DNA from 3 places in the Amycolatopsis sp. NPDC031561 genome. Region 2 is predicted to be linked to each of the others. Evidence: riboswitches for the same ligand, from Rfam matches in the RefSeq annotation. Region 2 holds a riboswitch; each other region holds the start of a gene.
The links. A riboswitch is a leader RNA that binds a small molecule or an ion and turns the genes downstream of it on or off. The one in region 2 is predicted to bind cobalamin.

Region 1 (7,247 bases), on a different contig from region 2:
GCGCATCACCCGGTCGACGGCCTCGATCGCGGTCTTCCCGGCGAACGCGGGCGCGTAAGCCTTCCACGAGGAGATCTCGCCTTTGCGGGACTGGCGGGTCGTCGTCGTGGTGTGCAACGCCTGCCCGATCGCCTGGTAGACGGTCTCGGTCTCCAGGCCCAGCAACGCGCCGAGACCACCCGCGACCGACGGGCCGAGGTGGGCGATGTGGTCGATCTTGTGTTCGTGCAGGCAGATCCCGCGCACGAGGTTCACCTGCAGTTCGTATCCGGCGGCGATCCCGCGGAGCAGGTCCGCGCCGGTGCGCCCGGTGTGCTGGGCGACGGCGAGGATCGGCGGGATGTTGTCGCCGGGGTGCGAGTAGTCCGCGGCGAGGAAGGTGTCGTGGTAGTCGAGTTCACGCACGGCGACGCCGTTGGCCCAGGCGGCCCATTCCGGGGAGTACCGGCCTTCGACGCCGAAGACCGCCGCGCCCGGCTTTCCCGGATGCGCCAGGGCCTGGTCGCGGGCCGAGCGGACGGGGCGCCTCGCCAGCGACGCGGCCGCCACGGCGGCGTTGTCGATCACGCGGTTGATCACCATGGCCGCGACCTCGGGGGTGACCGGGACGTCGTCGGTGGCGACCGAGGCGAGCTTCCACGCGAGCTGCTCCTCGCGGGGCAGCGATTCGGCGGAGCGGTAGGTGCGGACGGTGTGGTCGATCATCACTTTCCCTCGTAGACGTGGAATCCGCGGCCGGTCTTCTTGCCGAGCAGCCCGGCGTCGACCATGCGCAGCAGCAGGGGCGGTGGCGCGTAGAGCGCTTCCTTGAACTCGGCGTAGAGCGAGTCCGCGATCGCGGCCACGGTGTCGAGGCCGATCAGGTCGGTCAGGCGCAGGGGTCCCATCGGATGCGCGGTACCGAGTTCCATCCCTCGGTCCACATCGGACGCGGCGGCGAAGCCCGACTCCACCATCCGGATCGCCGACAGGAGATACGGCACGAGCAGCGCGTTGACCACGAACCCGGCCCGGTCGCGTGCCCGTACGGTCTGCTTGCCGAGGACGTCGCGGGCGAACCGTTCGGCGCGGTCCACTGTGGACGCGCTGGTCAGCAGCGAGCCGACCACCTCGACCAGCGGCAGCACCGGGACCGGATTGAAGAAGTGCAGGCCGACGACCTGCTCGGCCCGCCCGGTGGCCATCGCCAGCCGCATGATCGGGAGGGAGGAGGTGTTCGACGCGAGGATCGCGTCGGGATCGGTCACGACCTTGTCGAGTGTCGCGAACAGCTCCAGTTTGACCTGCTCGTCCTCGGCGACGGCTTCGATCACCAGCTGGCGGTCGGCCAGTTCGCCGACGTCGGTGGTGAACCGCAGCCGCCAGGCGGCGCGTTCGGCCTCCGCGCGGCCGAGCTTGCCCGCCCGGACCGCCCGATCGAGCGAGGCCAGAATCCGCGCGCGGCCCGCGTCGGCGGACGGCGCGTCCTGTTCGCACACAACGACGTCCAGGCCGGACCGGGCGCACACCTCGGCGATTCCGGCACCCATCTGACCGGCCCCGACGACGCCTGCTCGGGCGATCTCCGCGCTCATCCGCACTCCCTTGTGAACCTTGTGGTGCTCTGTCACGAGCGTGGCACCGACCTCGGGATCGTCGCTAGCCCGCAGCGCTGTGAAGAGTTGTGAACGTTCGCGAACCGCTTGTAAAAGTTGTTACAGTCGGCTTGTGGAGAAGATGTACGCGGGTGCCCGGCTCCGCCAGCTGCGCGAAGGCCGGTCCATGACGCAGTCCGAACTGGCCAGACTGCTGGAGATCTCGCCGAGTTACGTCAACCAGCTCGAACACAACGGCAGGCCACTGACCATGCCGGTCCTGCTGAAGCTCACCGAGACCTTCGGCGTGGACACGGAGTTTTTCGCGGCCCGCGACACCGCCCGGCTGGTCGCCGACGTCCGCGAGGTGTTCGGCGACAACACTGTCAGCGGCGAGATCTCCGCGGGCGAGGTCGACGCGCTGACCACCACGCTGCCCGAGGTGGCGCGGACGCTCGTCGCGCTGCACCGTCGCTACCGCGAAGCCGTGGAGAACATCGCCACGCTGGTGACCGAGCAGGGACTCGACCGGTCGACCGCGCACCAGCCGCACGAGGAGATCCGGGACTGGTTCTATCTGCGCCGCAACCATGTCGCGGAACTGGACGCCCCCGCGGAGAAGCTGGCCGCAGAGTTACGCCTCCACCCCGGCGAAGTCCGCAGTGGACTGGCCGCCGGGTTGCTGGACCGTCACGGCGTCAAGGTGGTCTCCGAATCCCTCGGCGCCGATCAGCACCACTTCGACACGCGCGGGAAGACGCTGCGCCTCTCCCCCGCGCTGCGCCCCGGTCAGGCCGCGTTCCGGCTAGCGTCCGAGCTGGCGCTGCTGGAGGCAGGCGACGTGATCGACCGGCTCGTCGACGACGGGAAGTTCAGCGGCGACACCGCCCGGCGGCTCGCGCGGATCGGCCTGGCCAACTACTACGCGGGCGCACTTGTACTGCCGTATCGCGTTTTCCTCGGCGCGGCGGAACGCTACCGCTACGACATCACGCGCCTTTCCGACCACTTCGGCGTCGGCTTCGAGACGATCTGCCATCGACTGTCCACTTTGCAGCGACCGGGCACCCGCGGCGTGCCGTTCTCCTTCGTGCGGGTCGACCGCGCGGGCAACATCTCGAAACGTCAGTCCGCCACCGGGTTCCACTTCTCCCGCGTCGGCGGCTCGTGTCCACTGTGGATCGTCTACGAGGCGTTCAGCTCGCCGGGCCGGATCCTCACCCAGGTCGCCGAACTCCCGGACGGCAAGAAGTACTTCTGGCTGGCCCGCACCGTTTCCCGCGCGGCGGGCGGGCACGGCGATCCCGGCAAGACGTTCGCGATCGGGCTCGGCTGCGAACTCCGGCACGCGCGGCGGCTCGTGTACTCCGACGGGCTGGCCCTCGGCACCGGCGCGGCCGTCACCCCGATCGGGATGGGGTGCAAGGTCTGCGAACGGCCCGCGTGCCCGCAGCGCGCCTTCCCCGCGATCGGGAAACCGATGCGGGTCGACGAGCATTCGTCCAGCCTGCTGCCCTACCCGCCACTCTCGTGAGTGGTAAGGACGGTTCTAACCGCCCTTACCACTCACGAGACCCAGCACGTACCTGAGGCGTACGCCACACCCTTGTCCTCGACATAGTCGGACTTCCTACTTTATGGTGTCCACAGGTCTGCGGTGCAGGGAAGCCGGTGAAAATCCGGTGCGGTCCCGCCACTGTGACCGGGGAGCGGCGCTCCCGCAGAGAAGGCCACTGGCGCGAGCCGGGAAGGCCGGAGCCGCCGCGGATCCGGGAGCCAGGATACCGGCCGCAGACGTGTCGTGTTCGTCCACGAGGATGGAGCTGAACGCATGCGGATTCTTCCTGCCTGCGCGAAAGTCGCCGACCCGCCACCACCCCGGCGGTAAGTCGTCCGTACTCCCCTGCCCGGCCACCGATCGTGGTCTTCGGGCGGCTTCGTCCTGCGTACTTTCGGAAAGGGCATCCATGAGCACCGAACTCAGCCACTTCGTCGGCGGCAAGCCGGTGTCGGGGACATCCGGCCGGTTCGCCGACGTCTTCGACCCCAGCACCGGCGCCGTCCAGGCCCGCGTCCCGCTCGCCTCGGCCACCGAGGTCGCCGCCGTCGTCGCCGACGCGGCGCAGGCCCAGCTCGAATGGGCCCGCTGGAACCCGCAGAAGCGGGCCCGCGTGCTGATGAAGTTCGTCGACCTCGTCCGCGCGGAAGAGGACTCCCTCGCCCGCCTGCTCTCGTCCGAACACGGCAAGACCGTTCCCGACGCGCGCGGCGACATCCAGCGTGGCCTCGAAGTGGTCGAGTTCGCCATCGGTATCCCGCACCTGCTCAAGGGCGAGTACAGCGACAGCGCGGGCACCGGCATCGACGTCTACTCGATGCGGCAGCCGCTCGGCGTGGTCGCCGGCATCACGCCGTTCAACTTCCCCGCGATGATCCCGTTGTGGAAGGCCGCCCCGGCGATCGCCTGCGGCAACTCCTTCGTGCTCAAGCCGTCCGAACGCGACCCGTCGGTGCCGCTGCGGCTGGCCGAACTCTTCCTCGAAGCAGGTCTGCCGCCGGGCGTGTTCAACGTGGTCAACGGCGACAAGGAAGCCGTCGACGCGCTGCTCACCGACCCCCGCGTCGAGGCCGTCGGCTTCGTCGGCTCGTCGTCGATCGCCGAGTACATCTACACGACCGCCGCCGCGCACGGGAAGCGCGCGCAGTGCTTCGGCGGCGCCAAGAACCACATGATCGTGATGCCGGACGCCGACCTCGACCAGGTCGTCGACGCGCTGATCGGCGCCGGGTACGGCTCCGCGGGTGAACGCTGCATGGCGATCTCCGTGGCCGTCCCGGTCGGTGAAGCCACCGCCGACGCGCTGGCCGCCCGGCTGACCGAACGCGTCAAGACGCTGAAGATCGGTGCTTCCCTGGACGAGACGGCCGACTTCGGGCCGCTGGTCACCGCCGAGGCCGTCCAGCGCGTCCGCGACTACATCGACGTCGGCCTCGCCGAGGGCGCGAAACTGCTGGTCGACGGCCGTGAGACCACTGTGGACGGTCACGAGAACGGCTTCTTCCTCGGCGGCTGCCTGTTCGACCACGTCACCAGCGACATGCGGATCTACCGCGAGGAGATCTTCGGCCCGGTGCTGTCGATCGTGCGCGCGGCCGACTACGAGGAAGCGCTGCGGCTGCCCAGCGAACACGAGTACGGCAACGGCGTCGCGATCTTCACCCGCGACGGCGACACCGCCCGCGACTTCACCTCGCGGGTGAACACCGGCATGGTCGGGGTCAACGTGCCCATCCCGGTCCCGATCGCCTACCACACCTTCGGCGGCTGGAAGCGCTCCGGTTTCGGCGACCTCAACCAGCACGGACCGGACTCGATCCGGTTCTACACCAAGACCAAGACGGTCACCTCGCGCTGGCCTTCGGGCACCAAGGAAGGCGCCAGCTTCGTCATCCCGACGATGAGCTGAGGCCGCGATGAGACTGACCGACGAACAGCGGGCCCTGCGTGAGACCGCCGCGGAGTTCGCGGCGGAACACCTCGCCCCGCACGCGATCGAATGGGACCAGGCCAAGCATTTCCCGGTCGACGTCCTCCGCAAGGCCGCCCAGCTGGGCATGGGCGGCATCTACCTGCCCGAGGACCTCGGCGGCTCCGCGCTCGGACGGCTCGACGGCGTCCTCGTGTTCGAGGCGCTCGCCGGCGGCTGCCCGTCGCTGGCCGCCTACATCTCGATCCACAACATGGTCGCGACCATGATCGACAAGTTCGGCGACGACGCCCAGCGGCACCGGTACCTGCCCCGGATGTCCACGATGGACGCGTTCGGCAGCTACTGCCTCACCGAACCGGACGCGGGTTCCGACGCGGCGGCACTCTCCACCCGCGCCCGCCGCGACGGCGACCACTACGTGCTCGACGGCGTCAAGCAGTTCATCTCCGGCGCGGGCACTTCGGACGTCTACGTCGTGCTCGCCCGCACCGGCGGTCCCGGCGCCCGGGGCATCTCGGCGTTCATCGTCGACCGGGACACGCCCGGGGTCTCCTTCGGCCCCAACGAGATCAAGATGGGCTGGAACGCCCAGCCCACCAGGCAGGTCGTCTTCGAGGACGCCCGCGTCCCGGCGTCCGCGCTGCTCGGCGGCGAGGGCAACGGGTTCCGGGTCGCCATGTCCGCTTTGGACGGTGGCAGGCTCAACATCTCGGCCTGTTCCCTCGGCGGCGCCGAAGCCGCGCTCGGCATGGCCGTCCGGCATCTGTCGGAGCGCTCGGCGTTCGGCGAGAAGCTGTCCGAGAAGCAGGCGTTGCAGTTCCGGCTGGCCGACATGCGCACCGATCTCGAGGCCGCGAGGACCTTGCTGTGGCGGGCCGCGGACGCACTCGACCAGGGCGAGGACACCGCCACCCAGCTTTCGGCGATGGCCAAGCGGTTCTGCACCGACACCGGGTTCGAGGTGGCCAACCAGGCGCTGCAGCTGCACGGCGGCTACGGCTACCTCGCCGAGTACGGGCTGGAGAAGATCGTCCGCGACCTGCGGGTGCACCAGATCCTCGAAGGGACCAACGAAATCATGCGCGTGATCATCTCGCGCCGGATGCTGCAGGAGGCTTCGTGAACGACGTCCACTTTCTCGTCCACAGTGGAATCGGCCGGATCACGCTGAACCGGCCGCGTGCGCTGAACTCGCTGAACCACGACATGGTCCTCGCCATGCTCGAACGCCTCGAAGCGTGGCGTTCGGATCCGGCGGTCCGCGCGGTGCTGATCGACGGCGCCGGTGACCGCGGGCTCTGCGCGGGCGGCGACATCCGCGCGATCTACGACGACGCCCGCACCGGCGGCACCGCGTCCCTGCGCTTCTGGGCCGACGAGTACCGGCTCAACGCCCTCATCTCGCGGTACCCGAAGCCGTATCTGGCGCTCATGGACGGTCTCGTCATGGGCGGCGGGGTCGGGGTCTCCGCGCACGGCAGCCACCGGATCGTCACCGAACGATCCCGGATCGGCATGCCCGAAACCGGCATCGGCTTCGTCCCGGACGTCGGTGGCACGTACCTGCTGTCCCGCGCCCCCGGTGAACTCGGCACGCACGTCGCGCTCACCGCCGGGTCGATCTCCGGCCCCGACGCGATCCACTGTGGACTCGCCGACCACTTCCTGCCGAGCGAACGGGTTCCGGACCTGCTCGACGCGCTCGCGTCGCGCACTCCGGACAACGCGCTGGAACTGTTCGCCGAGCCCGCGCCGCCGAGTGTGCTGGCCAAGGACGCGGACTGGATCGACCAGTGCTACGCGGCCGACACCGTCGAAGAGATCCTCACCCGGCTTCACTCCGGAGGTGACGCGGCGGCCACCGCCGCCAAGGAGATCGAGGCGAAGTCCCCCACCGCGTTGAAGGTGACGCTGCGGGCGCTCCGCACGGCCGCGACGCTGCCCGATCTGGAAACCGTGCTGGCGCAGGAGTTCCGGATCTCGACCCACGCGCTCTCCTCCGCCGAGTTCGTCGAGGGCATCCGGGCGCAGATCATCGACAAGGACCGCTCGCCGAAGTGGTCGCCCGCCACCCTGCCCGAGGTGGAGGACAAGCTCGTCGATGCCTACTTCGCCGATCTCGGTGACGCGGAGTGGAACGGGGTGGCCCGATGACGATCGCCTTCCTCGGCCTCGGCAACAT
Region 2 (7,247 bases):
GCGGGCAGGACACCGATCAGCACTCCGAGCAGCGGCCCCCACGACAACAGCGGCCAGGACAGGTTGATCAGCGACGGGTTCATGTTCATCGGGTTCACGCTGGACGTCGTGAACAGGATGGCCGCGACGGCGAGCCCGCTGGTGGCGACGACGATCTCCGGCAGCTGCCAGCGATCGGGCCGGTAACGGGTGCGCTGGACCCGTTTGCCCGCCGACCAGAACCCGATCAGCCCGATCACGACCCCCACGGAAAGCACCGGCGCGGCGAGATACCGGGGCGTCGAACCGTCCAAAGTGGCGTAGACGCCGACACAGACACCGATCAGGCCGACGATCATCAGCGTTCCCGTGATCAGCCGGGCCCGCGCCTCGACCAGTCCCGCGCGGCCGTAACCACGGGAGTCCATGGACGCCGCGAGTTGCAGCGACCGCGAAAGCGCGTCCTCCAGCACCGGGATGAGGACGGTGTGCAGGGCTTTCACCTTCTTCTTGCCCGAACCGCCCCGCAGTTTGCGGGCGCGCCGGACCCGCAGCACGCTTTCGGCGAGTTGCGGGAACACCGACAGCGCGACGATCACCGCCGTCCCCACCTCGTACAACGCTGGTGGCATCGCCTTGAGCAGCCGTTTCGGGTTCGCGAGCGCGTTGGCCGCGCCGAGGCAGATCACCATCGTCGCCAGCCGCATCCCGTCGTAAAGCCCGCCCAGCAACGATTCCGCGGACACGTCGCCGAACAGCCGGATGCCCGCCGCCCATTCGGGCAGCGGGATTTCGGGCAGCCGCAGGATGATCGTCGAACCCTCGGCACCGCCGAAGACGACGCGGAAGAACACGCGGATCGCCACGATGAACGCGCCGAGGTACAGATAGAGCCGGAACGCCAGCGCCCACGGCGCCTCACTGCGCCGGGCCACGACGACGTATCCCGCGACGGCCACGATCGTCAGCAGCAGCCACGGGTTCGTCGTCCGGGTCGCCGCGACGGCGAGCCCCAGCGCCCACACCCACCAGGCGGCCGGGTGCAGGTCGCGCGGCAGGAAGTAGGACGTCATCAAACTCCCTGCGCGCGTTTGCGTCTGCGTGCCAGGAAGAAGCCGGCGACGCACAACGCCAGGACGGCGCCACCGGCCGCCCACGGTGCCCAGTCGCTAGCACCGGACTCGCGCTGGATCACGGCGTTGACGTCCTCGGCGTTCTCGCCGCCGGTGAACGCGACGTTCATCGACGGGTCCTTCGCCTGCGGCCGTGCCGACGCGCTCGGACGCGGCTTGGGCGGCGGCAGCGCGCCGGAACTCGGGCCCGCGGCCGTGGTTTCCCCTGGCCCAGCCTCTGCTTCCGCTGTCGGCTGCGGGCCGTCTCCCGGCTGCTGCTGCCCGCCTTGCGGTTGCTGCTGCCGCTCGTTGGGATCGTTGGTGACCGGCTTGGCCTCCTCGCGCGGCACGCACGGCTGGCCCTCGGTACCCGGCCGCACCGCGGAAACCCGCGGGACCGGATTCGTCTGGGCGGTGGCGTTCAGCGAGAACGACCAGCCTTCGAAACCGCCGGGGATGAAGTCACGGTTCTTGACACCCCACTGGCTGTAGTCCCAGGCGCAGTTGTTCGAGGCGTGCCAATAAGACCAGTAAGCCTGTGCCGGAGGTGTGTCGATGCACAGCTCACGGTACTTCTCGCGACCCGCGATCGGGACGTTCTCGGCCGCCGACGGGCGGTTCTCGACCCGGCAGATGAACGCCTCGCCCCACCGCTGCACCCCGGCGATCTGGAAACCGGCGCCCTTGAGCGCGTCGAGTCCGGTGCCGCGCGTGGTCTGGGGGTTGCAGCGCACGATGGTCGTGCCGCCGAGTCCCTGGAAGTCCACGACCACGGTGACCCCGCCTGTGTCCTTGCAGAACCCCGGATAGCCCTTGCCCTGGTCGACGGCGTGCGCGGACGGCGCGATGGCGGCGATCAGGAAGATCGCCGCCACCATCCCGAAGACCCTCCTCATTGGACGGTCAAGGTCGCGCTCGAGTACACCGTCACCCCGTTACCCGTCGCCGCGATCGTGTAGACGTAGGTGCCCGCGGCGGTCGGCGTGATGTTCTGCGTGCCGCCGGGCGCCGCCAGCGAGCCCGACCAGGCGCCGCCACCGCTCGCCGGGGTCACCGAACCCGCGGTGACCCCCGTGGCGTTGGTCGTCGTCCAGGTCAGCGAGGTGCTCTGGCCGAGGGTGATCTTGCGGTCGACATCGTCGACGGACAACGCGATCGTCGGATTGTTCGCGTTCACGGCCGGGTTGGTCGGAGTGACGCCGGGCGGCGGGTTGGTCGTCGCGGACTTGTTCAGCGAGAACGACCAGCCCTCGAACCCGCCGGGCACGACGGTGCGGTTGAGCGCGCCGTAGCTGCTGTAGGTCCAGGTCGAACCGGAACCGGCGGCGTGCCAGTAGCCCCAGTACGCGCCGGCGGGCGGCGTGTTGACGCACGGTTCCTTGTAGTTCGGGTTGCTGGACAACGGCAGGACCTCCGTCGCGGACGGGCGGCCTTCCAGGCGGCAGACGAAACCGAGCCCCCACCGGGCGGTGCCGGCGACGGCGATCCCGGCGTCCTGCAACGCCTTGATGCCCGTGCGGTCGGTGCCCGGGTTCGCGTTGGGCGAGCAGCGGGTGATCGTCGGCGCGGCGGTCCCGCCGTTACCGTCCAGTTCCTGGAAGTCGACCACGACGGTGACGCCGGTGAGGGCGTCGTTGCCGGTGCAGATCCCGTTGTAGCCCTTGGCCGGATCGACCGCCTGCGCGGGTGCGGCGGACAGCCCGATCAGTCCGATGAGGACGGACGTGACGGCGAGCAGTCTTCTCATGGTGTTGCCCCCTTTGTCTTGATGAAGCGGCGAAGCAGGAAGATGAGCACGATCGCGGCGGCCAGCAGGAGCACCGCGAGACCGATGAGCCCCCAGGTCATCCACGGCGGCTGAGTCGTCTGGGCGGCGGCCTGCAGCTGGGTACCGGACACGGCGTTCTCGGCGCTGACGTCCGAGAGCGGCAGCCGCACGGCGGGCGACAGCGGCGAATCCGCGGCGGTGAGCCAGGATCGGCCCGCGACACCCTGCGCGGCGGCCAGGCTCGTCGGGAAATCGGTCTTCCCGTCGCTCGCCGCCACGAATCCCTTGGCGAAACCGCCGTCGGCCTGGACCAGTTTGCCCAGCGACCGCGCGGTTCCGCTCGCGTCGAGCCCGGCGATCTGCCGCGCGGTGGCGACGGCGGCGCTCAGCGCGACGTCCGGCTCGCCCGCCTCGCCGGTCACCATGCCCTCGCCGGTCGGCCGGACGCCGAGCGCGCTCACCGCGGAGACGAACGCCGACACGCGCCGCTCGGTCCAGCCGTCCGGCCGTTTGGCCGACGGCGCGGCGTCGGTGTGCGGACGGACGGCCAGCGCGGTGACCGCGGCGGCAGTCGCGCCGAGGTCACCGGAGCCGCATTCGGCGGTGTCGAGGTGCTTCGGGAAGGTTCCGTCTGCGCACTGGCGTGAAAGCAACAGCTCGACCGCGGGGCCGGGGTCGGCGGTGGTGGCGAGCAGCGCCCACGCGTGCCGCTCGACGGTCTCGTCTGCGTCGGCGAAGGACCCGGTGTCGGTGAACTTGCCGTCCGCGCCGCGCAGCTTCACCAGATCGGCGCGCAACTGGCCGACGTCCGCCTTCGCGAACTCGCCGACGAGCACGAGTTTCGCGAGCGGTTCTGCGTAGGAGGCCCCGCTCTGTTCGTATGGTGCGCCGTGGGCGTAGGCCTGCACGGCTTCCGGCGTGAGCAGGAACTTCGAAGCGCGGGCGACGGTGTCCGGCTGCTCGTCCAGCGCCCTCAGCGCGAGCACCAGCTCGGCGGTGGCGTCGTAGTCGACGTAGGTCTTGCCGTCCTCGGTGACCTCGACGTGGTCACCGCCGACGAGCCGGTTCGTCAGGTACGCGCCGAGCCGGGAGGCCGGTGTCGCCGTGCCGGGGATGGCGACCGGGGTCGCGATCGCCGTCGGCGGCCGGACCCGGGCGCCGGTGGACGCCCGCGGGGTGACGGCCTTCTTGGGTTTCGGCGTCGTGGTCTTCGGCGCGGGCTTGTTCTCCTGCGGCTTGGCCGCGGGCGGGGTGTTCGTGACGGTGACCGTGCTCGGCGCGGGCGGGCTGGTCGCCGAGGACGAGGACGTGCCCGGCGTCGGCGTCACCGACGTCGTGGTGGTCTTGGTCGTCGTAGTGGTGGTCGTGGTCGTCGTGGTCGTCGTGGTGCTGGTCGGCTCCGGCTCGCTCGTGGTCGAGGTCGGGGTGCCGGTGGCCGAACTCGTTTCGGACGGCGTGGAGGTCGGCGTTTCCGACACGCTGCTGCTCGTCGGCGGCCCGCCGCCCTTCGTGAGCTCGGAGAAGCCGACCTGGGACAACCCGAGCGAGGCCTGGGCGCCCGCGCGGATCCAGGTGTCGAGACCGCCGATCCCGTTGGCGCGCGCGGCCACGTAGGACTCCGGGTTGTAGGCGATCGCGCCGATGTCACCGGCGAGCCGGTTGCCGGAGTCGGCCGCGGCGGTCGCCTGCGCGGATTTGAGGAACCGCACGCCCTTGTCCACCGCCGCGTCCGCGCCGCCGACCTCGGCGAGCGACTGAAGGATCAGCCCGGTGCTGTTGGTGTTCGGGGCTTCGGTACCGACGCCGCCACCCCAGCCACCGCCGGGATCCTGATTCGCGAGGAGCCACGAGACGGTCTTCGCGATCGGGCCGTCGAGTCCCGCGGCGCCCGCCTTCCGCGCGGCCAGCATCGCCGACAGGGCGAAACCGGTGGCGTCGCCGTCCTTGGGAGACAGGTCGAACGGCTTGCCCTCGTCGCAGGTCGAGACCTTGTGGCGGTCGGAGGTGACGTGGTCGCCGGTCTCGCTCGTCGGGATGTAGGCGAAGAAGACCCGGAAGTAGCCCTCGGAACATTGCTGGGTCAGCAGCTTGTCGATGGCGAGCTGGTCGTTCTGGCCCACCGCGGCGAGCCCGATCACGCCGAGGGACTGGCCGAACATGTTCGCGTTGTTGCTCACGGAATCGGCAAGTCGGGGATCTTTCGAGTAGTCGCTGACCCGGCCGATGTCGGGACCCTTGCGCATGATCGCGGCCTTGGTCTCGGCGACCATGTCGTAGCCGTCGAAGTTCCGGGGATTCCGGCCCGCGACCTCGGCGGCGACCAGGGTCTTGGCCGTGGCACCGCCGACGATGATGTTGGAGAAGTCGAACTCGCCACCGTCGGGAATGAGCCCGTCCCAGGTGAAGTAGTCGGTCGCGTGGCCCTGCTCGTCAAGGTACTTCACGATCGGCTCGGCCTTCGCGCCTTCGCCCGAGGCGTACATCGCGAACAGCGCGTCGATCATCAGCCCGTGGTCGGGCAGATCGCCGCCGTTGGGGTTCTCGAGCGTGCCGTCCGGCTTCAGCTTCGTCGCGAGCCAGCCGGAGTTCGACTTCGCCGCTCCGGGGTCGTTGGCGGCTGTCGCCGTCCCGGTGAGCAGTGCGGCGACCACGCCGACGCTGACGGTGAACGCCGATGCGGCCAGGTACCCACGGCGCATGGCTCCTCCTTGCGGCATGACGGAGGACAGGCGCGGGACGCCGCAGTCACCCCTGTTTATCGCGACAGTGGTTCGGACTTCTTGATCGTTCATCCACTCGTGCGGTACCCCGGCTCGCCCTGGTGAGGGGCCCACGGTTGCGCGACAGCGCCGGATTTCGACCGGCTTCCCCGTCACGGGCGGCGGTGTTCAGTTGTCGAGCCCGCCGAGGTTAACACCCGATTACTTGCGACAGGCACCGCTGACCAGGTCGGTTGCCAGGATCACATCGCGACTCGCGCTCGGCGGTATCCCGGCGCTTGACCGGGATGAGACTCTTCGGATCGTCAATTCAGCGCGGTCGTGGGGGAAGTCCGGTGAGAATCCGGCGCTGTCCCGCAACGGTATGCCCTCCGGGCGAGCCCGGTCACCCACGTCGCGCGGTGTCACCACCGACTCCTGTCGTGGAAATGCGGGAAGGGTTCTCATGAGACGTTTGGTCCTCGCTGTCGCCATGCTGTGCGGCATCGGACTGGTCGCCGCTCCGGCGGCGACCGCGGCCACCCACAACAAGGCGGACGCCGCCGCGGGCTGGCTCGCCAGGCAGATGGCCGACGGGGAAAGGTTCGAGGCCGACTTCGGCGGCCAGAAGTACCCCGACCAGGGCTTGACGATCGACGCGATCTTCGCGTTCGCCGCGGCCGGGGTGTCGGACACCAACGCGGGCAAGGCGATCACTTGGCTGGCGAAGCCGGAGATCACCACCGGTTACGTCGGCAGCGGCACCGAGGCCTACGCGGGCGCGCACGCCAAACTGCTGCTGGCCGCGCAGATCCGGGGCAAGAACCCGGCGTCGTTCGGCGGCGTCGACCTGAAGGCGGGACTACTCTCGCTGCTCACGCCGTCCGGCCGGTTCTCCGACCGGTCCGAGTACGGCGACTACTCCAACGCCTTCTCGCAGTCGCTCGCCCTGCTGGCGCTGGACCGCACCCCCGCCGGCGCCCCCGCGTCGGCCGTGACCTTCCTCGCGGGCACCCAGTGCGCGGACGGCGGTTTCCCGCTGAACTTCGGCGAAGCGACCTGCGCGAGCGACGTCGACTCGACCGCGATGGTCGTGCAGGCGCTGCGCGCCACCGGTGACGCGGTGAACGCCGGTGAAGGCACCTCCTGGCTGGTCACCAAGCAGCACGCGAACGGCGGCTTCGGCGTCGGCACGAACGCGCCGAACTCCAACAGCACCGGCCTCGCCGCCGAGGCGCTGGCCGGGCACCGTCCCGCCGCCGCGGTCAAGGCGCGGGAGTTCCTGCGGACGCTGCAGACCGGCTGCACCGGCGCCGTCGCGGACCGCGGCGCGATCGCCTACGACGCCACCGGCCTGAACCCGGCGACCGCCCCGCGCGCGACCGCGCAGGCGATCCTCGGCCTGGCACGGGTTCCGCTGAGCGACCTGCACGGCGGTGGCCGTCCGCAGGCGCCGGTGCTCGCCTGCTCCTGAGGTCACCTCGTGAGTGGTAAGGGCGGTTCTGGTGGATCCGTATTTGCCTACCCACTGGATCCTGGGTGAGTGGGGAAGATTTGGGACGCTGAACGTCCTAAATCTTCCCCACACGGCTGCCGTCCGCGAGGTCACGGGGATGGCACGGTCTTGATCAACGGAGGATCGGGGACATTGAGCGTCCCCGATCCTCCGTCGATCAAGCACCCAGACCG
Region 3 (7,247 bases), on a different contig from region 2:
GAAGATGCCCGCCGCCTTCGACGTCGTCCAAATGTTGGACGGACGTCTCACAAGGAGCCCCGTCCGGGCGAAGGCCCGCCCCCATCCGGCGGCGGCCGATTGGCGGATCAACGAGTCCGGACCGTTCGGCTTCCTGGCCGGTCAGCGGCCTGTTCTGAGCGCCCACCTGCGCGACTTCAAGATCGTTTTCGGCGGCTGACCAGCCGCTCAGCGTGATCGGCTAACCCGCCAGGGTGAGACCACGACACGCCACCCATTGGGGCACGTGCAGGCTCCGACCCCTACATGTAGTCTCTGGGAACCGACATCGCCCAGCGACGGGGAGACCGCTCGGGAGCGGTAGTCGGACAGCTTGTGAACCTGCAGCGCACGGCCTTGTCAGGCTTTGTGGTGCTTCAACGCGCCCAATTGGAGACACGCATGTCAGTGGAAACCGGTCAGCGGCCACCTTCGTCTTCGGACACCACGCCCGCGACCGTGCGAGTCATCCGGCGGGACGGCAGCGTGTCCCCCTTCGACGCGAACAAGATCTCGGTCGCCGTGACCAAGGCCTTCCTCGCCGTCGAGGGCGGTGACGCGGCCGCTTCGTCGCGGATCCACCACCTGGTCAACGAATTGACCGAGCAGATCGAAGCCACCCTGCTCCGCCACGCCGGTCCCGAGACCGCGCTGCACATCGAGCAGATCCAGGACATCGTCGAGCTCGCGCTGATGCGCGGCGAGCACCACAAGGTCGCCCGCGCGTACGTCCTTTACCGCGACGAGCGCGCGAAGGCCCGCGAGTCCGAAAAGCCGGCCTCGTCCGACGTCGCCATCAGCGTCAAGGCCGCCGACGGCACGATCCGCCCGCTCGACTGGGCCCGTGTCTCGCACGTGGTCGGCGAGGCCGTCGCCGGGCTCGACGACGTCTCGGCCGAGCCGGTGCTGGCCGAGGCCAAGCGCAACCTCTACGACGGCATCAGCGCCGACGAACTCGCCCTCGCCCAGATCATGGCCGCGCGCGTGCTCGTCGAGCAGGAGCCGAACTACTCCTACGTCAGCGCCCGGCTGCTGGCGGACAAGCTCCGCGGCGAGGCGCTCAGCTACCTCGCGGGCTCGCCCCAGCTGGCCAGCCAGGACGAGATGACCGCCCGGTACCCGCAGTACTTCCGGGACTACCTCAAGCGCGCCATCGAGCTGGAGCTGGTCAACCCCGAGCTGCAGACGTTCGATCTGGACAAGATCACCGCGGCCATCCACGCCGAGCGCGACCTCGACTTCGGCTTCCTCGGCCTGCAGACGCTGTACGACCGGTACTTCCAGCACCACAACGGCGTCCGGTTCGAGCTGCCGCAGGCGTTCTTCATGCGTGTCGCCATGGGTCTCGCGATCCGCGAGGACAACCGTGAAGCCCGCGCCATCGAGTTCTACGAGCTGCTCTCGTCGTTCCACTTCATGGCGTCCACCCCGACGCTGTTCAACTCGGGCACCACGCGCCCGCAGCTGTCGTCCTGCTTCCTGACCACGGTGGACGACGACCTGGACTCGATCTTCCAGGCGTACAAGAACAACGCGCTGCTGGCGAAGTACTCGGGCGGCCTCGGCAACGACTGGACCCCGGTCCGCGGCCTCGGCGCGCACATCAAGGGCACCAACGGCCAGTCGCAGGGTGTCGTGCCGTTCCTCAAGATCGCCAACGACACCGCGGTCGCGGTGAACCAGGGCGGCAAGCGCAAGGGCGCGGCCTGCGCGTACCTCGAGACCTGGCACGTCGACATCGAGGAATTCCTCGACCTGCGCAAGAACACCGGTGACGACCGTCGTCGTACGCACGACATGAACACCGCGAACTGGGTGCCGGACGAGTTCCTCCGCCGGGTCGAGGCCGACGCGCAGTGGACGCTGTTCTCGCCGAACGAGACCCCGGACCTGCACGACCTCTACGGCACCGCGTTCGCCGAGCGCTACCGCGAGTACGAGGCCGCCGCCGAACGCGGTGAGCTGAAGGTCTTCCGCAAGGTCCGCGCGATCGACCTGTGGCGCCGCATGCTGACCATGCTGTTCGAGACCGGCCACCCGTGGATCACCTTCAAGGACCCGTGCAACCTGCGCTCGCCGCAGCAGCACGTGGGTGTCGTGCACTCGTCCAACCTGTGCACCGAGATCACCCTGAACACCACCACGGACGAGGTCGCGGTCTGCAACCTCGGCTCGGTGAACCTGCTCAAGCACGTCACCCCCGAGGGCATCGACGCGAAGCGTCTCGAGAAGACCGTGCGCACCGCCGTCCGCATGCTCGACAACGTGATCGACATCAACTTCTACACCATCCCGGAAGCACGCCGGTCCAACCTGCGGCACCGCCCGATCGGGCTGGGCCTGATGGGCTTCCAGGACGCGCTGTTCGAGATCGGTGTCCCGCTGTCCTCGGAAGAGGCCGTCCAGTTCGCGGACACCAGCATGGAGCACATCAGCTACTACGCGATCTCGGCGTCGACCGACCTCGCCGAGGAGCGCGGCCAGTACCAGACGTTCGAGGGTTCCTTGTGGAGCAAGGGAATCCTGCCGATCGACTCGCTGCAGCTGCTGATCGACGCCCGCCAGGGCGACGCGCTCGACGTCGACACCTCGTCCACTTTGGACTGGGCGCCGCTGCGCGAGCGGGTCAAGACCGTCGGCATGCGCAACTCCAACGTGATGGCGATCGCGCCGACCGCGACGATCTCCAACATCGTGGGCGTCGGGCAGTCGATCGAGCCGCTGTTCCAGAACCTGTTCGTCAAGTCGAACATGTCCGGTGACTTCACCGTGGTGAACCCGCACCTGGTCCGCTCGCTCAAGGAGCGCGGGCTGTGGGACGAGGTCATGGTGTCGGACCTGAAGTACTTCGACGGCAGCCTCGGCCAGATCGACCGCGTGCCGGACGACCTCAAGGCGCTGTACGCGACCGCGTTCGAGATCGAGTCGCGGTGGCTGGTGGACGCCGGTTCGCGTCGTCAGAAGTGGATCGACCAGGCGCAGTCGCTGAACCTGTACATCGCGGCGCCCAGCGGCCGCAAGCTCGACGAGCTGTACCGCTACGCCTGGCACAAGGGCCTCAAGACCACGTACTACCTGCGGGCGCGGTCCGCGACGCACGTGGAGAAGAGCACCCTGCGCGGCACCGACGGCAAGCTGAACGCGGTCTCGGCCACCCCGGCCCCGGCCACACCTTCGGCACCCAAGCCCGCCGCCCCCGCCGCTTCGCCCGCCCCGTCGGCTTCCGCCGCGGTTTCGCCGTCGCCCGCCGCCGCCGTGCCCGCGGTGCCGGTGACCGCCCCGGAACCGAAGGAGATCCCGCAGGTCTCCGACGTCGACTTCGTCGCCACCGACGGCGCCGCCTGCCGCATCGACGACCCCGACTGCGAAGCCTGCCAGTAAACATCCTCGTGAGTGGTAAGGGCGGTTCTAACCGTCCTTACCGCTCACGACACCTCGTGAAGTGAGTTCTCTATGACCACCTTTGACGCTTCCACCGACGCCACCGGCCTCGGTGAGATCGAAGTCGGCGCCGCCCGGATCAACGTCGACGACAAGCGGATGATCAACGCCCGCGCCGACGTCAACCAGCTGCTGCCGATGAAGTACACCTGGGCGTGGGAGAAGTACCTCGCCGGCTGCAACAACCACTGGATGCCGACCGAGGTCGCCATGCAGGCCGACATCGCGCTGTGGAAGTCGGCCGACGGCCTGACCGAGGACGAGCGCACCATGCTCAAGCGCAACCTCGGCTTCTTCGCCACCGCGGAATCGCTGGTGGCCAACAACATCGTGCTCGCGGTGTACCGGCAGATCACCAACCCCGAATGCCGCCAGTACCTGCTGCGCCAGGCGTTCGAGGAGGCCGTGCACACGCACACCTTCCAGTACATCTGCGAAAGCCTCGGCCTGGTCGAGGGCGAGCTGTTCAACATGTACCGCGAGGTCCCCTCCATCTCGGAGAAGGACGCGTGGGCGCTGAAGTACACGCAGAACCTGGAGAACCCGGACTTCGAGACCGGTACCCCCGAGGCCGACCAGAACTTCCTGCGTGACCTGGTCGCGTTCTACGTGATCTTCGAGGGCATGTGGTTCTACACCGGCTTCGCGCAGATCCTCTCGCTCGGCCGCCGGAACAAGATGATCGGCATCGCCGAGCAGTACCAGTACATCCTGCGCGACGAGTCGATCCACCTGAACTTCGGCATCGACTGCATCAACCAGATCAAGATCGAGAACCCGCACCTGTGGACCGAGGAGTTCCAGGCGGAGATCCGCGGCATGCTGACCGAGGCCTGTGAACTCGAGGTCTCCTACGCCCGCGACACCATGCCCCGCGGCATGCTCGGGCTGTCGGCCGAGCTGATCGAGCAGTACATGCACTTCATCACCGACCGGCGCGCGCAGCAGATCGGCCTCCAGCCGATCTTCGGCGAGACGGAGAACCCGTTCCCGTGGATGTCGGAGGCGATGGACCTCAAGAAGGAGAAGAACTTCTTCGAGACCCGCGTCATCGAGTACCAGTCCGGTGGCGCCCTCGACTGGGACTGATCCCCCGGTCGGCGTAACCGCTTGCGCGTGAAGGCCCCCTTCCCTCGGCTGAGCCGAGGGAAGGGGGCCTTCACGCGCTTCAGCCGACTGAGGTTCATCACATGTCCAGCGGGGCCGCGGCGGGCGTGGGTACGCTGCAGGGTGCTACTGGTTCGCCCGGCCTCCCAGGCCGGTCGAGGTAACAGGGAACCCGGTGAGAATCCGGGACTGCCCCGCAGCGGTATGTGGGAACGAAAGCCGTCACCGTGCGAGACACGGTAAAGCACTGGGGCATGGCGCCCCGGGAAGCGACGGCCGGTAGGAGCGAGCGAGTCGCCCACGAGTCCGAAGACCTGCCCGTGGTGCGCGCGCCGACGGCGTGCGTGAGTCCGGGCCTCGTGGGATGGGCGCGACCGAAACCGCGGTCATTCCTGCGCGCTCCGGGCTCTGACGACAAGCTCGCGAGGAGAGAGCTGTGACCGAAATCGGCACCACTGTGCTGGGCTACCCCCGGATCGGACCGGACCGGGAACTCAAGCGTTCACTCGAACGCTACTGGGCGGGCAAGATCGACGAAGCCGCGTTGCTGGAGACCGGCCGCGCGCTGCGTACGCAAACCTGGCGGGAACTCAAGGACGCGGGACTGGACTCCGTCCCCTCCAACACGTTCTCCCACTACGACCAGGTGCTCGACACCGCCGAGCTGTTCGGAGCGCTGCCGGAGCGCGTCACGAAGCTCGGTCTCTCACCGCTCGACACCTACTTCGCCGCCGCTCGCGGGGTGCAGGACGCGCCCGCGATGGAGATGACGAAGTGGTTCGACACGAACTACCACTACATCGTCCCCGAACTCGGGCCGGACACCCGATTCTCGGTCGCCGGCTCCAAGCCGCTCGACGAGTACCGCGAGGCCCGCGCGGTCGGCGTCGAGACACGGCCGGTGCTGGTGGGCCCGGTGACGTTCTTGCTGCTCGCGAAGGCCGCCGAGGGTGCTCCGGAGGGCTTCCGCCCGCTGGACCTTCTCGACAACCTTCTCGACGGCTACGTCGAACTGCTGCGGCGCCTGCATGACGAAGGCGTCGAGTGGGTCCAGCTCGACGAGCCCGCCTTCGCCGGCGACCGCACCGAGCCGGAGCTCAACGCGCTCATCCGCGCCTACCACCGGCTCGCGAAGGAGACCGCGCGCCCGAAGATCCTGGTCGCCGGATACTTCGGCGGTCTCGGCCGGGGACTGGGTGTGCTCGCCCGTTCCCCGATCGACGCCCTCGCCGTCGACCTCGTCACCGATGAGTCCTTTGTGGACGCCGTCGCGGCCGAACCCGCCTTGCGCGACAAGGAGGTCCTGGCCGGTGTCGTGGACGGGCGCAACGTCTGGCGCACCGACCCGACCCGTGCGCTCAGCCGGGCGGCGACGCTGCTCGGCACCGCGAAGTCGGTCAGCGTCTCGACGTCGTGCTCGCTGCTGCACGTGCCTTACGACGTCGAGCGGGAGGCCGAGCTCCACCCGCGGCTCAAGGGCTGGCTCGCGTTCGCCAAGCAGAAGGTCGACGAGGTCGTCCTGCTCGGCCGCGCACTGAAGGAGGAGGGCGTCGACCTCTCCGCCGCCCGTGCGGCGGCCACGGACCGCGCCACGGCGGCCGACCTGGCCGACGCCGGGGTCCGTGCCCGGCTGGAGGCGCTGCGGCCGGAGGACACCGTCCGCTCCCCCTACGCGCGGCGCGCGGCGGCCCAGCAGGCCGCGCTGGCCCTGCCGCCGTTGCCGAGCACGACGATCGGCTCGTTCCCCCAGACCACCGACGTCCGCAAGGCCCGCGCCGCGCACAAGGCGGGCTCGCTGGACGACGCCGGGTACGAGGCCGCGATGAAGGCGGAGATCGAGCGCGTCATCCGGCTGCAGGAGGATCTGGGCCTTGACGTGCTGGTGCACGGCGAGCCCGAGCGCAACGACATGGTGCAGTACTTCGCCGAGCGGCTGGCCGGGTTCGCGGCCACCGACTTCGGCTGGGTGCAGTCCTACGGCTCGCGGTGTGTCCGGCCGCCGATCCTGTACGGCGACGTCTCCCGTCCCGAGCCGATGACCGTCGAGTGGGCGCGCTACGCGCAAAGCCTGACCGGCAAACCCGTCAAGGGCATGCTGACCGGACCGGTGACGATCCTGGCGTGGTCGTTCGTCCGCGACGACCAGCCGCTGGGCGAGACCGCCCGCCAGGTGGCACTGGCCATCCGCGACGAGGTGCACGACCTGCAGGCGGCCGGCATCCGCGTCATCCAGGTGGACGAGCCGGCACTACGGGAACTGCTCCCGCTGCGCGCGGCGGCGCACGAGGCGTACTTCTCCTGGGCGGTTTCGTCGTTCCGGCTGGCGACGTCCGGGATCGACGACGCGACACAGATCCACACGCACATGTGCTATTCGGAGTTCGGTGAGGTGGTGAAGGCGATCGACGCACTCGACGCCGACGTCACCAGCATCGAGGCCGCGCGGTCGAAGATGGAGGTCGTCACCGACCTCGGCGCGGCGGGCTTCGGCCGCGGCGTCGGGCCGGGCGTGTACGACATCCACTCGCCGCGCGTCCCCGGCGTCGACGAGGTCAGCGGGCTGCTGCGGACCGCCGTCGGCGCCGTGCCCGCCGAGCGGATCTGGGTCAACCCGGACTGCGGGCTGAAGACCCGCGGTTACGCCGAGGTGGAGCCGGCCCTGCGGAACCTGGTCGCGGCCG

Region 1: linked by a shared signal. The riboswitch ahead of ACZ5IK_RS26885 (CoA-acylating methylmalonate-semialdehyde dehydrogenase) and the one ahead of ACZ5IK_RS33220 (prenyltransferase/squalene oxidase repeat-containing protein) in region 2 are both predicted to bind cobalamin.
Region 3: linked by a shared signal. The riboswitch ahead of metE (5-methyltetrahydropteroyltriglutamate--homocysteine S-methyltransferase) and the one ahead of ACZ5IK_RS33220 (prenyltransferase/squalene oxidase repeat-containing protein) in region 2 are both predicted to bind cobalamin.

Annotation. Positions count from the first base shown of each region.
Region 1 covers NZ_JBVILA010000015.1:123,498-130,744, reverse strand. Annotated here, with positions in the region: gene ACZ5IK_RS26900 (MmgE/PrpD family protein) at 1-705, opposite strand, end outside; gene ACZ5IK_RS26895 (3-hydroxybutyryl-CoA dehydrogenase) at 705-1,574, opposite strand; gene ACZ5IK_RS26890 (short-chain fatty acyl-CoA regulator family protein) at 1,708-3,108, shown strand; cobalamin riboswitch at 3,196-3,381, shown strand; gene ACZ5IK_RS26885 (CoA-acylating methylmalonate-semialdehyde dehydrogenase) at 3,542-5,041, shown strand; gene ACZ5IK_RS26880 (acyl-CoA dehydrogenase family protein) at 5,049-6,188, shown strand; gene ACZ5IK_RS26875 (enoyl-CoA hydratase/isomerase family protein) at 6,185-7,219, shown strand; gene mmsB (3-hydroxyisobutyrate dehydrogenase) at 7,216-7,247, shown strand, end outside.
Region 2 covers NZ_JBVILA010000022.1:52,878-60,124, forward strand. Annotated here, with positions in the region: gene ACZ5IK_RS33205 (energy-coupling factor transporter transmembrane component T) at 1-1,052, opposite strand, end outside; gene ACZ5IK_RS33210 (ABC transporter substrate-binding protein) at 1,052-1,969, opposite strand; gene ACZ5IK_RS33215 (ABC transporter substrate-binding protein) at 1,984-2,838, opposite strand; gene ACZ5IK_RS33220 (prenyltransferase/squalene oxidase repeat-containing protein) at 2,835-5,558, opposite strand; cobalamin riboswitch at 5,642-5,783, opposite strand; cobalamin riboswitch at 5,865-5,990, shown strand; gene ACZ5IK_RS33225 (peptidase) at 6,025-7,032, shown strand.
Region 3 covers NZ_JBVILA010000040.1:26,613-33,859, forward strand. Annotated here, with positions in the region: gene ACZ5IK_RS42520 (acetoacetate decarboxylase family protein) at 1-199, shown strand, start outside; gene ACZ5IK_RS42525 (ribonucleoside-diphosphate reductase subunit alpha) at 421-3,399, shown strand; gene ACZ5IK_RS42530 (ribonucleotide-diphosphate reductase subunit beta) at 3,472-4,548, shown strand; cobalamin riboswitch at 4,680-4,902, shown strand; gene metE (5-methyltetrahydropteroyltriglutamate--homocysteine S-methyltransferase) at 5,003-7,247, shown strand, end outside.